Regions from separate parts of the Phytopseudomonas daroniae genome, predicted to be linked through region 2. Evidence: predicted binding sites of a transcription regulator. Region 2 holds the regulator's gene; each other region holds the start of a gene.

Region 1 (4,088 bases), on a different contig from region 2:
GGTGGCGGCGATCACCCGTACGTCGACCTGACGCGTGCGCGTATCGCCGACCCGTTCCAGTTGCTGTTCCTGCAGTACGCGCAGCAGCTTGCTTTGCAGCTCCAGAGGGATTTCGCCGACTTCGTCGAGAAACAGCGTGCCGCCATCGGCCAGTTCGAAACGCCCGACCCGATCGTTCAGCGCGCCGGTGAAGGCGCCGCGGATATGGCCGAAGAACTCGCTCTCGAACAGCTCGCGTGGCACTGCGGCGCAGTTCACCCGAATCAGTGGCCGACGGCTGCGGCCACTGTTGTCGTGGATGGCGCGGGCGATCAGTTCCTTGCCGGTGCCCGATTCGCCGGTGATCAGCACGTTGGCGCCGGTGGGGGCGACCAGCTCGATCTGGTGGATCACCTGCTGCATCGCTGCGCTGCGCCCAACCAGATCGTGCTGGGCGTATTCGCCACGAATCTCTTCCTGCAGGTAGGCGTTCTCCAGCTCCAGGCGCTGCTTGAGCTGTTGCACCTCGCTCAGCGCCTGGCGCAGCCTGCGCTCGGTCTCCAGACGCTCGCTGATGTCGCGGAACACCACCACCGCACCGACCAGTTCGCCGTCGTCGCGTAGCGGCGTGCTGGTGTATTCCACCGGGATCGGTTTGCCGTCCTTGTTCCAGAACACCTCGTCCGCCACCTGATGCACCTCGCCGTCGTTGAACGCGGCGTAGATGGGGCAGGTGTGGCCGTCGTAGGCGCTGCCATCCGGATGGTGGTGGTGGATGAGATCGTGAATGTTGTGGCCGATCAGGTCTTCGCCGCGCCAGCCGAGAATACGTTCGGCGGCGGGATTGACGAAGGTGGTTTCGCCGTCACGGTTGACGCCGTAGATGCCCTCGCCGGCAGCGCCGAGGATCAGATGGTTCTGCCGTTCGAACTGGCGGAAGATGCGTTCGACCCCCTGCCACTCCAGCAAGCCCTGGCGCTGATAACGTTCGGCTTCGGCCAGCCCGCGCAGGGCGTCGAGCCGACGGCGTTCCTGAATCAGCAGGCCGAGCAGGGTGGCGCCATCATGCTGCAGACGGCTCCCACTGATTTCCACCTCCAATCGTTCGCCATCCCGGCGCAGCAGGCCCAGGCCGTCGCGCCAGGCATGGCCGCGTACCTGCACCTCCTCGGTGAAGGTCACCAGAGAGCCCAGGTCGTGAGCCCAGAGGCGGCTGGCGCGTTGCGTGAGCAACGCGTTCATCGGCCAGCCGAGCAACTCGCTGCAGGCAGGGTTGGCATGCAGGATGCGATCGCTCGTCGGGTCGATGACCAGGCTGGCGCTTTGCATATGGCGCAGCAGCAATGTGCTCGCCGTGGTTGGGTCGGGCATGGTGGTGTCCGTATGGCTTTACCTTGCTCAGGTTCTATCAAGGGTCGTGCCATTTGACGAATAGTCGTTTTTTGCTGTGACGAAATATCGTTTATTACGATATTTCGTTATTTTTAAAACCTATAAAAATTATTATTTATCAATCTCTTATGTGATTATTCGAGCTGGTACAGCTCCTGCAATAGCTGATATGAACCTGCCGCCAATGGCCCAGCCCAGTCAGTGCCCGCCTCACCAATTTGGGGCAGGCCATCGCAGGAGTGATCACGATGAGCGTCAACAGCCTGGACGATCCATTCAGCCCCGACAGCGAGCTGTCCCACGCCGCCGGGTGTGCCTGTCAGCGCTGCACGCCCAGTGCCAGCGCGCTGCCTTCGAGCAGCGAGGAAATGCTCGATCGCGCCGTGGAGAATGCCATCGTGCGTGGCATGTTCGGCCATGACGAGTGCTCCCGGCGCAGTTTCATGGGGCTGATCGGCGGCGGCGTCGCGGCGGCGATCCTTGGCAGCCTGATCCCGCTGGATGCGGTCAAGGCCGCGGTCAAGGACAGCCTCGGCCCGCTGGAGAAAACGCGCCTGAAGATCGGCTTCGTGCCCATTACCTGCGCCACGCCGATCATCATGGCCGAGCCGATGGGCTTCTACGCCAAGTACGGGCTGGACGTGGAAACGGTGAAGACCGCGGGCTGGGCCGTGGCGCGCGACAAGTCGCTGGCCGGCGAGTACGACGCCTCGCACATGCTCTCGCCGATGCCGCTGGCCATCACTCTTGGCCTGGGTTCGACGCAGACGCCTTTCGTCATGCCGGCGCTGGAGAACATCAACGGCCAGGCCATCGTGCTGGGCATGCAGCATCAGGACAAGCGCGATCCGAAGCTGTGGAAGGGCATGCGTTTCGGTGTGCCGTTCGAGTACTCGATGCACAACTTCCTGCTGCGCTATTACGTCGCCGAGCATGGCCTGGATCCGGATCGCGACATCCAGATCCGCGTGGTGCCGCCACCGGAGATGGTCGCCAACCTGCGTGCCGGCAACCTCGACGGTTTCCTCTCGCCGGATCCGTTCAACCAGCGCGCGGTGTGGGAGAAGGTCGGCTTCATCCATCTGCTGACCAAGGAGCTGTGGCCGGGCCACCCGTGCTGCGCCTTCGCCTGCAGCCAGCGCTTCGCCAGCGAGAATCCCAATACCTATGGCGCGCTGCTGCATGCGCTGATCGACGCCACGCAGTATTCCTCCAAGGCCGAGAATCGCAAGGAAGTGGCCGAGGCGATCTCTACCCGTAATTACCTCAACCAGCCGGTGCCGGTGGTGCAGCAGGTGCTCAGCGGACGCTACGCCGATGGCCTGGGCAATATCCATGACGAGCCGCAGCGTATCGACTTCGACCCCTTCCCCTGGCAGTCGATGGCGGTGTGGATTCTCACCCAGATGAAGCGCTGGGGTTACCTGCAGGGTGATGTCGATTACCGCAACATCGCCGAGCGGGTATTCCTCGCGGCCGATGCCGGCAAGGTGATGAGCGACCTCGGTCTGCCGGTGCCGGCGGATGCCTACAAGTCCTTCAGCGTGATGGGCAAGCCGTTCGATCCGGCAGACCCGGAAGGTTACCTGGCCAGCTTTGCCATGCGGAGGTCGTGATGAAAGCGTCCATTTCCCTGCGCGCGGCGATTCTCTCTGCACTGCTGCTGGTACTGCTGCTCGCCGTCTGGGAGGTGCTCTGCCGGGCGCCGGCTAGCGTGGCGGTGAGCGCCGATGACGAATACGCCATGCTGATGGGCGAGGCCGAGCAGGAAGCGCGGGTGCCGCCGCCTTCGGTGGTGCTGGCGCATGCCTATGCCGAGTTGAGTCAGCCGTTCTATGACAACGGGCCGAACGACAAGGGCATCGGCATCCAGCTCGCGCATTCGCTGTACCGGGTGCTGACCGGCTATCTGCTGGCGGCGCTGGTGGCGATTCCGGTCGGCTTCGTCATCGGCATGTCGCCACTGATGTATCGCGCGCTCAATCCCTTCATCCAGATCCTGCGACCGATCTCGCCGCTGGCCTGGATGCCGCTGGCGCTGTTCGTGATCAAGGATTCGCAGACCTCGGCGATCTTCGTGATCTTCATCTGCTCGGTATGGCCGATGCTGCTCAACACCGCGTTCGGTGTCGCCGGTGTACGCCGTGACTGGATCAACGTCGCCCGCACCCATGAACTGGGGCCGCTGCGCACCGCGTTCAGCGTGATCCTGCCCGCCGCGCTGCCGACCATCCTCACCGGCATGCGTATCTCGGTGGGCATCGCCTGGTTGGTGATCGTCGCCGCCGAGATGCTCGTCGGTGGCACCGGCATCGGTTACTACGTGTGGAACGAGTGGAACAACCTGAACCTGGCCAGCGTGATCTTCTCGATCCTGATGATCGGCGTGGTCGGCATGCTGCTCGACCTTCTGCTGGGCAGCGTCGCCCGTCTCGTCAGCTATCAGGAGTGATGTCATGTCCCGCTATTTTCTCGATGCCCGCCGCCTGGCCAAGCGTTTCCCGCAGCCCGGCAGCGAGCCGCTGACGGTATTCGAAGACGTCAGCTTCGGTCTCGATCAGGGTGAGTTCGTCTGCATCATCGGCCATTCCGGTTGCGGCAAATCCACCATCCTCAATGCGTTGGCCGGGCTGGACAGCTTCAGCGAAGGCACGCTGGAGATGGCCGGCAAGGAAGTCGCCGGCCCCAGCCTCGAACGCGGTGTGGTGTTCCAGAAC
Region 2 (4,088 bases):
AAGCGCTTTTCCAGGCTGGGTGCCATAGAGGCGTCTAGGCGTCTTCGTGTATCCGCAGCGCCCGCCAGGCACGCTTGGGCAACAGTGATCGACCCTGTTACTCGCCTTCGTCGAAGTAATCGTTGATCAGGTCGGTCAGCGCCTGCAGCGCCTCTTCATCCCGTTCGCCTTCGGTAGATAGATGCACCGTGGTGCCTTTACCGGCAGCGAGCATCATCACCGCCATGATGCTTTTGCCATCGACAAGGCTTTCAGTGCTGCGCCCGATCTTCACCTGGCAGGGAAAACGCCCTGCAACCCCGACGAACTTGGCGGCCGCGCGCGCGTGCAGGCCGAGCTTGTTGATGATGGTGATTTCGCAGGCGGGCATCGCGGCAATTCCTTAACTGAGGTCGCGGTGGCGGATCTGAACGTTCTTCAGCAGCGGCTTGAGGGCGTGCCCCAGGCGATTGGCGAGGTACACCGAGCGATGATGGCCGCCCGTGCAGCCGATCGCAACGGTGACATAGGAGCGGTTGCTGGCAGCGAAGCGCGGCAGCCATTTGTGCAGGTAGGCGAAGATGTCCTGGTACATGTCCTGAACATCCTCCTGGGCTGCCAGGTACTCCTCTACCGGCTGCTCGAGGCCGGTGAAGTCGCGCAGCTCAGGCTTCCAGTAGGGGTTTGGCAGGCAGCGCACATCGAACACCAGGTCGGCATCCACCGGCATCCCGCGCTTGAAACCGAAGGATTCGATCAGGTAGGCGGTGCCCGGCTCCGGCTGGTTGAGCAGACGCAGCTTGAGTGTGTCGCGCAGTTGATAGAGGTTCAGGTGGGTGGTGTCGATCTTCAGATCGGCACGGTCGATGATCGGGCTCAGCAGCTTGGTTTCGTCGGCCATGGCTTCGGCCAGCGAACGCTGGTCGTTGGTCAGCGGGTGACGTCGACGGGTTTCCGAAAAGCGCTTGAGCAGCGTTTCTTCGCTGGCATCCAGGTACAGGACATCGCAACGGATGTTGCGGCCGCGCACCTCATCGAGCAGTTCGGAAAAACGCTTGAGCTGGCTAGGCAGGTTGCGTGCGTCTATCGACACCGCCACTTGCGGGTGCAACAGCTCGGTGTGCAGCAACGCCCGTTCGGCCAGCTCGGGAAGCAGGCCGGCAGGCAGGTTGTCGATGCAATAGAAGCCGTTGTCCTCGAGCACGTCGAGGGCGGTGCTCTTGCCCGAGCCGGAACGGCCGCTGACGATGATCAGGCGCATGGGCTCATCCTGTAGGGCTATTGACCGTTCTGCACGTTCACTACGGTCTGGTACAAAGATTCGCTGTCTTGAGCCTGGCGAAGCCGCTCGCGGACATCCTCTCGGTCGAACATGCTGGCGATCTGACGCAGCAGTTCCAGGTGCTCATCGGTCGCCGCTTCGGGAACCAGCAGCACGAACAGCAAGTCGACAGGCGCACCATCGATTGCATCGAAATCGACCGCGATATTCAGCTTCAGCAGGGCACTGATCGGCGTGCTGCAGCCAGGCAGGCGGCAGTGGGGAATGGCGATGCCATTGCCGAAGCCGGTCGAGCCGAGCTTTTCCCGGGCGATCAGGCTTTCATAGATGGTCTGGCCATCGAGATCGGGCAGGTCGCGCGCGATCACGGCGGCTATCTGTTCGAGTACGCGTTTTTTACTGCCGCCCGGCACGTTCACGAGGGAACGGCCGGGGGTCAGGATATTTTCAAGTCGGATCATAGGAGAAGGACGAGGTCAGCGGGCCATTGCGCCCTGCTGGCGGTCGAGCTGTTTTTCCTTGTGCTTGATGAGTTGGCGGTCGAGTTTGTCGGTCAGTAGATCGATGGCTGCGTACATGTCGTCATGTTCGGCATTGGCCACCACTTCGCCTCCGGCGATATGCAAGGTAGCTTCGACTTTCTGCTTGAGCTTTTCGACCTCCAGGATGACCTGCACATTGGTGATCTTGTCGAAGTGTCGCTCGAGACGCCCGAGCTTTTCTTCGATGTAGCTGCGTAGTGCGTCTGTCACATCCAGCTGGTGTCCACTGATGTTGACTTGCATACCGCTTCTCCTTGTTGCCGTGTGTGAGTGGCAGGCTTTCAAACCTGCCGCAGGAACACTGGGGGCTTTGCTACAAGGGCACCTTACATCAGTCGCTTGCGTTCGCTCGAAGGCGCTATACCGAGCGATTCACGGTACTTGGCGACTGTGCGGCGCGCCACTTGAATGCCCTGTGCTTCCAGTAGACCAGCGATCTTGCTATCGCTCAATGGCTTTTTCGCATTTTCCGCAGCGACCAGTTTCTTGATGATCGCGCGGATCGCGGTGGACGAACATTCGCCGCCTTCGGAGGTGCTGACGTGGCTGGAGAAGAAGTATTTCAGCTCGTAAATGCCACGCGGCGTGTGCATGTATTTCTGCGTGGTGACGCGTGAAATGGTCGATTCGTGCATGCCTACCGCTTCAGCGATGTCGTGCAGCACCAGAGGCTTCATGGCTTCATCGCCGTAGTCGAGGAAGCCACGCTGATGCTCGACGATCTGCGTCGCAACCTTCATCAGGGTCTCGTTGCGGCTCTGCAGGCTCTTGATGAACCAGCGCGCTTCCTGCAGCTGGTTACGCATGAAGGTGTTGTCGGCGCTGGAATCGGCACGTTTGACGAAACCTGCATACTGCGCATTGACGCGCAGGCGCGGCATGGCTTCCTGATTGAGCTCCACCAGCCAGCGGTCGTTGTGCTTGCGCACGATCACGTCAGGTACCACGTACTCGGGCTCGCTGGATTCGATCTGCGAACCGGGGCGTGGGTTGAGGCTCTGGATCAGTTCGATGATCGGACGCAGCTCATCTTCCTTGAGCTTCATGCGGCGCATCAGTTGGCTGTAGTCGCGGCTGCCGAGCAGATCGAGATAATCGCTCGTCAGGCGTTGGGCTTCGCTCAGCCAGGGCGTGTTGGTCGGCAGTTGGCGCAGTTGCAGAAGCAGGCATTCGCGCAGGTCGCGGGCCGCGATGCCGGACGGCTCGAATTGCTGGATGCGATGCAGCACGGCTTCGACTTCGTCGAGCTCGACATCGAGTTCGGGGTCGAAGGCGTCGGTGATTTCCTCGAGGGTTTCTTCGAGGTAGCCCTGGCCGTTGATGCAGTCGATCAGCGTGACGGCGATCAGGCGATCCTTGTCGGACATCGGTGCCAGGTTGAGTTGCCAGAGCATGTGGCTCTGCAGGCTTTCCCCGGCAGAGGTGCGAGTGGTGAAGTCCCACTCGTCATCATCATTGCTCGGCAGGCTGCTGGCGCTGGTCTGGTAGACATCTTCCCAGGCGGTATCGACAGGTAGTTCGTTGGGAATGCGCTCGCCCCATTCGCCTTCTTCCAGGTTGTCGACGGTCTGTGTGTTTTCCTGGAAGGTCGGTTCCTGAAATTTCTCTTCCTGGGTGGCGCTCGCAGTGGCACTTTCCGCGCCGTCGGCCATGGGATCCGAGTCGAAGTCGTCGCCTTCTTCCTGACGCTCGAGCATCGGGTTGGACTCCAGCGCCTCCTGGATCTCCTGTTGCAGATCCAGGGTCGACAGTTGGAGCAGGCGAATGGCTTGTTGCAGCTGCGGTGTCATCGTCAGCTGCTGGCCCATTTTCAGGACTAGCGATGGTTTCATTGCAGACCTTATCCGGCGTCTGTGCGCGATCCACGACAGGGCGCCAAAGCGCCACTAGGAAGCAAATTATATGCCTGAATCAGAGTGCTTTGCCTAGGGCCTGTTACCATTTCATTGCAGCAATGCCGTGAGGGTAACAGGCTCATGGGTGCGCTCATCGATGGGGGAATCCATCACAGGCGGAATTCGTGGCCCAGATAGACTTCCTTGACCACCTGGTTGGCCAGAATGGCAGCGGAGTCACCTTCGGCGATCAGTTGACCGTCGCTGACGATATAGGCGGTTTCGCAGATATCCAGGGTTTCGCGTACGTTGTGGTCGGTGATCAGCACGCCAATGCCTTTGGCCTTGAGGTGATGAATGATCTGTTTGATGTCGCCGACCGAGATCGGGTCGACACCGGCGAAAGGCTCGTCGAGAAGGATGAATTTCGGCGAGGTGGCCAGGGCGCGG
Region 3 (4,088 bases), 120 kb from region 2:
CATCGTCACGAATCTGATGTTCCCAGTAGCGCCGCTGCCAGATACCTCGCTCGCCACGCCGGAAACGAACCAAGGATCGGTGCTCGCTCACCGGTAAGCCACGGCAGAAGAAGGTTTTGATCAGTCGCCAGCGCAGCGGGTAATCCGTATCACCAGGCGGCAACGTCCATACGCAGTGCATATGATCCGGCAATACCACCCACGCATCGATCACGAATGGATGCTGATGATGAACCTTACGCACCGAATCACGGAGCAGGTCGATATGCTTCACCAGCAAATCGTTACCCCGGCGCTCCAGCAAGTTGACCGTAAAGAACCAAGTTGCCCCAGGCACAAAGACACGACGATAGTTTGGCATCCATGCCACCTTTTCCCAGGAAAAAGCGAAGCATAGACCAGCGATCCAAACATCCCCCCGGCGACGCAAACCCGTAGGGCGTATTAGCCGAAGGCGTAATCCGCCGCAAGATTCGCAACAATGCAAACCCCGGACAGCAAAACGCCCCGCACGAAGGCGAGGCGTTCTGGTATATCAGCGGATGCAGCCGGTTCGCGGTAAACGACGGATTACGCCTTCGGGCTTCGCCCCCGGATTACGCCTGCGGCTAATCCAGGCTACGGTCGCCGTACCGCGATACGGAGTTAATCCGCCTTACCGTGTTTACGGATATGAATCCGTCTTATCGCGTTAAGTTACGGTGCTGCAGCTACAGGGCAGCCATTCGGCGCATAGCTATCTTTCCAACCGTCGCTGCCCGAGGCACTAACTTCACAAGTCCAGATACCAGTGGCGTCACGCGTCACGGTAACAACGGCGCCAGTTACCGAAGCGCCAGCATTACGACCCAATGTGCCAGCAATACTCGGCGTATCACCATCACCGTCAGTAACTTCGATTTGCGCTTTGCCATCACCAGCCAGCAAGTTGGACTCAGTAAAGCCCAAATCAACTTCACCTGCCCCAGGCGCTGCGTCAGAAACAATGGTATTGCCTTCCAGAAGCGCCGACTCTGCAGCAGTTTTCAAGCCGCTGATTTCGCTAACGACACGTGTAACCTGTGTACGAGCGGTGTAGTCTTGGTATTGCGGAATAGCGATAGCTGCCAGAATACCGATGATCGCCACAACGATCATCAATTCAATCAGGGTAAAACCCTTTTGCATTTGAGCTTTCATGCAACTCTCCATTTTAATTTAAGTGTCAGGCAGACAAGCCTGCTGGAGATTAAGCAGGAGGCGTGCCAATACAGCCCAACCTTGTAAATACAATGAAAACTGCAAGCCACCTCACAAAATGAAGCCTCGTACGCCAGTAATGCGAAACAACCAGACCGCGCTTCTCCGCATCTTGTGACGTTTTTCGTCACCTCGATACTGGTCGTTTGGCAGCCCCTGTCATCTGCGCTATAACGCACCCATTCGATATACGTGAGGTGTGCATGAGCGACTATATTCCCCTTTCCGGCCTGGCCAAGCAGGTGGTACTGGCTGAGCTGCTGGACGAAAAGGCCGCTCAGCAAGCGCAAGCGCAGGCCAAGCGCAATAAGTTGTCGCTGGTCACCTATCTGGCACAGAACAAACTGGTAAAGAGTCGCGCTCTGGTGGAACTGGCAGCGGAGCAGTTCGGCGTCGCCTATTTCGACCTCAGCGCCCTGGACAAGGAAAGTCAGCCCAAGGATCTGGTCAGCGAAAAGCTGGTGCGCCAACACCGGACGCTGCCTTTGTGGCGGCGTGGCAACAAGCTGTTCGTGGGTATCTCCGACCCCTCCAATCACCAGGCGGTTACGGATATTCAGTTCAGCACCGGCCTATCCACCGAAGCGCTGCTGGTAGAAGACAACAAGCTGGGCGAGGCCATCGACAAATTCTTCGATAACGGCCATAGCGGCCTGGAAGATATGGGCGATGTCGACCTGGATGGCCTGGAAACCGAATCCGCCGATGATGACAAGAAAATCAATGATGGCAGCGGCCAGGATGCCGACGACGCCCCGGTGGTGCGCTTCGTCAACAAGATGCTGCTCGATGCGATCAAGGGCGGCTCGTCCGACCTGCACTTCGAACCCTATGAAAAAGCCTACCGGGTGCGCTTTCGTACCGACGGCATCCTGCACGAGACGGCGCGCCCGCCCATCCAATTGGCGCCGCGTATCGCTGCACGCCTGAAGGTGATGGCTGGGCTGGATATCTCCGAGCGGCGCAAGCCGCAGGATGGCCGTATCAAGATGAAAATTTCCAAGAGCAAGGCCATCGACTTCCGGGTCAATACCCTGCCGACCCTATGGGGCGAGAAGATCGTGATGCGAATTCTCGACTCCGCCAGCGCGCAAATGGGTATCGATGCACTGGGTTACGAGGAAAGCCAGAAGGATCTTTACCTCGCTGCGCTCAAACAACCACAAGGGATGATCCTGGTAACCGGCCCGACAGGGTCGGGCAAAACCGTATCTCTTTATACCGGCCTGAATATTCTCAATACCGCGGATGTGAATATTTCCACGGCGGAAGACCCGGTGGAGATCAATCTGGAGGGCATCAACCAGGTCAACGTCAACCCCAAGCAGGGCATGGATTTCACCCAGGCCTTGCGCGCGTTCCTGCGTCAGGATCCGGATATCATCATGGTGGGTGAGATTCGCGACCTGGACACGGCCTCCATCGCGATCAAGGCGGCGCAAACCGGGCATATGGTGATGTCCACCCTGCACACCAACAGCGCGGCAGAAACGCTGACGCGTTTGCGCAATATGGGTGTGCCTTCCTTCAATATCGCCACCTCGGTCAACCTGATCATCGCCCAGCGCCTGGCGCGCAAGCTTTGTAATAGCTGCAAGAAGGAAGTAGCAATTCCTAACGAGGCGTTGCTGGAAGAAGGTTTTCCCGAAAACAGGCTTGGCACCTTCAAGCTTTACGGCCCGGTTGGCTGCGAAAATTGCAAAGGCGGTTACAAAGGCCGTGTCGGTATTTATGAAGTGGTTAAAAACACGCCGAACCTGCAGCGGATTATCATGGAGGAAGGCAACTCCATCGATATTGCCACGCAAATGCGTAAAGACGGCTTCAACGACCTGCGTACCTCGGCCCTGCTGAAGGCCATGCAAGGCGTGACCAGCCTCGAGGAAGTCAACCGCGTGACCAAGGATTAACCATGGCAGCAGCAAAAGCAGCGAAGACCAGCACGTTCGTCTGGGAAGGCAAGGATCGAAAAGGCTCCGTGGTCAAGGGCGAGCTCAACGGGCAGAACCCTGCGCTGGTCAAGGCACATCTGCGCAAACAGGGCATCAACCCGACCAAAGTACGCAAGAAGGGCATGTCGCTGTTCGGCGGGGGCAAGAAGATCAAGCCCCTGGATATCGCCCTGTTCGCTCGGCAAATGGCGACGATGATGAAGGCCGGCGTACCGTTGTTGCAGTCCTTCGATATCATCGCTGACGGTTTGGAAAACCCGAATATGCGTAAGCTGGTCGATGACATTAAGCAGCATGTGGCGGCAGGTAACAGTTTCGCCGCGGCGCTGCGCACCAAGCCTCAGTATTTCGATGATCTGTTCTGCAACCTGGTTGAAGCGGGCGAACAGTCGGGGGCTCTGGAGACGCTGCTGGATAGGGTGGCGACCTATAAGGAAAAAACCGAGGCTCTGAAGGCCAAGATCAAAAAGGCAATGAACTACCCTATTGCGGTGGTTACTGTCGCAATAATAGTTTCCTGTATTCTGCTAATAAAAGTGGTACCACAGTTTCAGAGTGTCTTCTCGAGCTTTGGCGCAGATCTGCCTGCGTTTACCCTATTCGTGATCGGTATATCTGAAGGTCTTCAGGAATGGTGGTTTATCTTCCTGATTACGCTCGTGGCCTCGGGCTATGCATTTGTACAGGCGAAACAGCGTTCCGAAAAATTCCGGGACGGACTGGATCGCGCGATACTCAAAGCGCCGATTGTTGGCAATATCGTCTACAAATCATCGGTCGCACGCTACGCCCGTACGCTGTCTACCACTTTTGCCGCCGGGGTGCCCTTGGTCGAGGCACTGGATTCGGTCGCAGGCGCGACAGGCAACGTGGTGTTCCGCAATGCCGTGAACAAGG
Region 4 (4,088 bases), on a different contig from region 2:
ATGATTGCACCATTGGCATCGATACCATAACCCTGCAGCTTATTATTCGAGCTGTCGACGACATAACCGTCCTTATCGGCATGGAACGTACCATTACGGGTATAGGCGCGGGAACCGCCATCGCTTAGCACGAAAAAACCATTACCACTGATGGCCAGATCCAGGCTGTTACCCGTGGATGTGATATTGCCCTGGGTAAATTGCTGAGCGACAGCCGCCGTGACCACACCATTGCCGGTGGCATTGCTGCCAGAACCGAGCATAGAGGTTGCGTATACATCCGCGAACTCGGCGCGTGACGCCTTGAAGCCCGTAGAACCCACGTTGGCAATGTTGTTGCCGGTGACGCTCAAATTTTTGCTTGCGGCATTCAAACCGCTCAAGCCGATATTGAAAGACATCTATCACTCCTCCGGCGAGCCGGTTATTGGCCGATCATCTTGACTTTCGACAACGCGATGCTGCCCAGTCCTGCGAGATTGAGGGTCATTTCCTCAGTATCCTGCCCCAGCGTTACACTACTGACGATAGCGGGCAGGTATGTGGTAAGCGCTGTTTCGGTACCATCAAGGGTGGCGCTGGCTTTGAAGGTATAGGTGCCTGACTCGAGCGCATTACCCTCGTCATCGGTGCCATCCCAGGAAAACTCGACAGTACCTGCGCTTTGCTGCCCCAGGCTGATGGTGCGAACCTTCGAGCCGGAATCATCGTAGACCGCGACGGAGACGCTCGAGCTAGTGGAAGGCAATACAAGCGAGCCATATAAGCCGCCACCGCTCTCGTCCACGCTGACCAAAGCCTGATCCGTTTCCACCAGTACCGAGCGGCCCACCAGTGCTGATGCCTGCAACGCTCGAGACGATTGAAAGCTACTCAGAATCGTATCCATCGAAGCGTTGAGATTCTGCAGACTCTCGACGCTACTGAACTGGGCAAGCTGGGCAACGAACTCGGTATTGCTCTGGGGATCCAGCGGGTTCTGGTTGTTGAGCTGAGTAACCAGCAACTGCAGAAATTCCGTTCCGCCGAGAGAACTTTCGGAATTACTGGTGCTGCTCGTACTGCTACTGGAGCTAGAGCCGGAAAGACCGGACAGTATGGATTCAGACGTGTTGATGGTGCTCATTTATGCCACTCCCGGCTCACTGACCCAAGGTCAGTACACGCTGCATCATCTGCTTGGCAGTATTCATCATTTCCACGTTGGTCTGGAAGGCACGACTGGCGGAGATCATGTCCGCCATTTCCTCGACCACGTTGACGTTGGGGTAATACACGTAGCCCGCTTCATCCGCGGCCGGGTGATTCGGCTCGTAGCGTGGCATCAGACTGCTCTGATCCTCGACGATACCCAGCACCTGCACACCCGCGCCGGCCTGATCCTGATCAGCGAACAACGAACCGTTTTCGCCGCCCTGCGCCTGCTGAAACACGGTGGCGAACACGGGATGACGAGCCCGATAGGTCTGGTCGATGCTCGAGGAGACCGTTTCGGCGTTGGCGATGTTGCTGGAAATGGTATTCAGACGAGTGCTCTGGGCACTCATAGCGGATCCGGCGATGTTGAAAACGCTGGTAAGTGACATATCGGGCTCCTTTATTCGCCACGCAGGGCGCTGACGAGCCCTTTGAATTTGCTGTTGAGAAGCGTGAAGCTGGCCTGGAAGGCCACCGCGTTCTCGGCGTAATTGGCCTGCTCGACCTGAGCATCGACGGTGTTCTGGTCGATCGATGGCGCAGTCGGCGTTCGGTAGGCCAGCGCCGCATCACCCATTGGCACGCCTTCTGCTGCAATGTGCCGGGCATTGGTACGATTGAGCGCCGAATTACCGCTGCCGCTGCTCTTGGCAGCCTGCTGGGCCAGTACGGAGGCGAAATCCAGATCCCGGGCCTTGTAGTTGGGGGTATCGGCGTTAGCCATGTTGTTGGCCAACACCTCCGCACGCTGGGCGCGGAAGCCCAGTGCCTTCTCGTGAATGCCAAGTGCGCTATCGAAGCTGATGCTCATCTCAGGAACCTTTGCCGTGGCGGCTAGCCTGTTTTCGTGCAAATTTCTCAGCAAAGCACGTGCCAATTTATTTTTTATCTTATAAATCAGCCTGATAAGCTAAAAACGAAGAGAACGGCAGGCTCAAGCGGCAAAGCTTTTCCGCCGCTTGGCAAGGCGGGAGCGGCAATTGGACGGAGGCTTGCCGCTTTTCTGACGCTGGGGTGACAGAACACCGTCAAGCGCGACGAGGGAGATAAAATGAAAAACGGGAGGCCCCAGGCCTCCCGTTTTTTCGATCTACTGAATCATTTGGCTTTGTAAATGATGCCTGGACTGCATTGCACCATCTGATAACGCTCAGGCAACCCATTCAGCGCTTCGGAAGCGCCTAGGAACAGATAGCCGCCAGGCTTGAGCATGGCATGAATGCGCGTAAGGATGTCCTTCTTCACTTCGGCGGAGAAGTAGATCAGCACGTTGCGGCAGAACACGATGTCGAACTTGCCGAGGCTGGCGTAGCTGTCCAGCAGGTTCAGCGGACGAAATTCGACACGACTCTTGATCGCCGGCTTCACCACCCAGCGCCCAGGCCCCTTGGGATCGAAATAACGCTGCAGACGCTCCTGGGCAAGACCACGCCCCATCGCCAGGCTGTCGTACTCACCCGACTTGCAGTTATTGAGCATGGTCGGTGACAGATCGGTGGCCACGATCTGCACACCGGCCTTGAGCTGACCAATATTGCTGCGCTCGAACTCATCGATGCTCATCGACAACGAATAAGGCTCCTGCCCCGAAGAACAGGCTGCCGACCAGATACGCAGGCGTTGCCCTGGATAAGCCTTGATAAGCTCGGGCAATACGCGACTCTTGAGCACCTCGAAGGGGTAGGCATCGCGAAACCACAAGGTTTCGTTAGTGGTCATGGCATCGACCACCTGCTCGCGCAGGCCACTGCGCGGCTGATTCTGCATGCGCTGCACCAACTCGCCCAGCGTCTTGATGGCGTTAGTCTCCATCAGCTTGTTCAGCCGACTGGAAACCAGGTACTGCTTATTGCTACCCAGCACGATGCCACAGGCTTTTTCCAGAAAGATCCGGAACTGCTCGAAATCCAAATTACCTGAAGACACTCGCGAAGCCTCGCCCATCTATGAAGTCGAATACGGCAAGCGAGCCAATGCGCGCCTGCCGATCTTGCCGCCAACGCCCGGTCGAAAACCCCGGGCGGCTCATTCGTTATGCCGAGTGATCGCTCAACTTGATTCGTTCGACCACACGGGAAGCCAGATCATCCGGGTGAAATTTCGCCAGAAAATCGTTGGCCCCCACTTTCTTCACCATCGCCTGGTTGAATACACCGGATAGCGAAGTATGCAGGAGAATATGCAATTTCTGCATACGCGGATCGGAGCGAATCGCTGCGGTCAGCGTGTATCCATCCATTTCCGGCATCTCGATGTCGGAGATGAGCATCAGCAGCTCATGCTCCGGCGACTTGCCCTCATCCGCCATCGCCTGCAGGAAACTCAGTGCCTCGCGCCCGTCATTCAACGCAGTCACCTCGACACCCACCGTCTGCAGGCAGCGCATCACCTGCTTACGCGCCACCGACGAATCATCGACGATCAGCACATGCTGGCTGACAGCCCTGGCCTGGGTCTCAACGTCCACCACACCGACGGAAATCACCTCGGAGGTCGGCGCCACTTCGGCGAGAACCTTCTCCACGTCGATGATTTCGACCAGTTTGTCATCCAGATGCGTTACCGCCGTCAGATAGTGGTCGCGCCCGGTGCCCTTGGGTGGTGGGTGGATTTCTTCCCAGTTCATGTTGACGATGCGCTCCACGGAGCGCACCAGGAAGCCCTGCACCTTAGTGTTGTACTCGGTGATGATAACGAAGCTGCCCTGCAGATCACCCAGTGGCCGCCTGCCCGTCGCCATGGACAGATCCAGGATCGGAATGGTACCGCCACGAATGTTCGCCACACCACGAACCACCGGGTTCGATTTGGGCATTACGGTGAGTTTCGGGCATTGCAACACCTCCTTCACCTTGAAGACGTTGATCCCGTACAGCTGTGGGCCATCGAGA

What was found. Region 2 encodes sigma-54, which starts transcription at its own class of promoters, with help from an activator protein. Its sites were predicted from a motif close to ANTGGCATNNANNTTGCTNT; they were not measured.
Region 1: the regulator sigma-54 is predicted to act here: its motif matches at 1,385-1,404, upstream of DNK10_RS09435 (sigma 54-interacting transcriptional regulator).
Region 3: the regulator sigma-54 is predicted to act here: its motif matches at 1,230-1,249, upstream of DNK10_RS03130 (pilin).
Region 4: the regulator sigma-54 is predicted to act here: its motif matches at 2,056-2,075, upstream of flgB (flagellar basal body rod protein FlgB).

The regions. Positions count from the first base shown of each region.
Region 1 is NZ_QJUJ01000003.1:322,546-326,633, forward strand. Features, by position in the region: gene DNK10_RS09435 (sigma 54-interacting transcriptional regulator) at 1-1,350, opposite strand, end outside; gene DNK10_RS09440 (CmpA/NrtA family ABC transporter substrate-binding protein) at 1,620-2,987, shown strand; gene ntrB (nitrate ABC transporter permease) at 2,987-3,823, shown strand; gene DNK10_RS09450 (ABC transporter ATP-binding protein) at 3,828-4,088, shown strand, end outside.
Region 2 is NZ_QJUJ01000001.1:531,167-535,254, reverse strand. Features, by position in the region: gene DNK10_RS26280 (hypothetical protein) at 1-2, shown strand, start outside; gene DNK10_RS02635 (HPr family phosphocarrier protein) at 98-370, opposite strand; gene rapZ (RNase adapter RapZ) at 383-1,240, opposite strand; gene ptsN (PTS IIA-like nitrogen regulatory protein PtsN) at 1,258-1,722, opposite strand; gene hpf (ribosome hibernation-promoting factor, HPF/YfiA family) at 1,738-2,046, opposite strand; gene DNK10_RS02615 (RNA polymerase factor sigma-54) at 2,130-3,635, opposite strand; gene lptB (LPS export ABC transporter ATP-binding protein) at 3,809-4,088, opposite strand, start outside.
Region 3 is NZ_QJUJ01000001.1:654,246-658,333, forward strand. Features, by position in the region: gene DNK10_RS03125 (REP-associated tyrosine transposase) at 1-361, opposite strand, end outside; gene DNK10_RS03130 (pilin) at 697-1,179, opposite strand; gene pilB (type IV-A pilus assembly ATPase PilB) at 1,443-3,149, shown strand; gene DNK10_RS03140 (type II secretion system F family protein) at 3,152-4,088, shown strand, end outside.
Region 4 is NZ_QJUJ01000002.1:202,137-206,224, reverse strand. Features, by position in the region: gene flgE (flagellar hook protein FlgE) at 1-401, opposite strand, end outside; gene DNK10_RS06045 (flagellar hook assembly protein FlgD) at 425-1,126, opposite strand; gene flgC (flagellar basal body rod protein FlgC) at 1,143-1,586, opposite strand; gene flgB (flagellar basal body rod protein FlgB) at 1,598-2,008, opposite strand; gene cheR (protein-glutamate O-methyltransferase CheR) at 2,296-3,123, opposite strand; gene DNK10_RS06025 (chemotaxis protein CheV) at 3,230-4,088, opposite strand, start outside.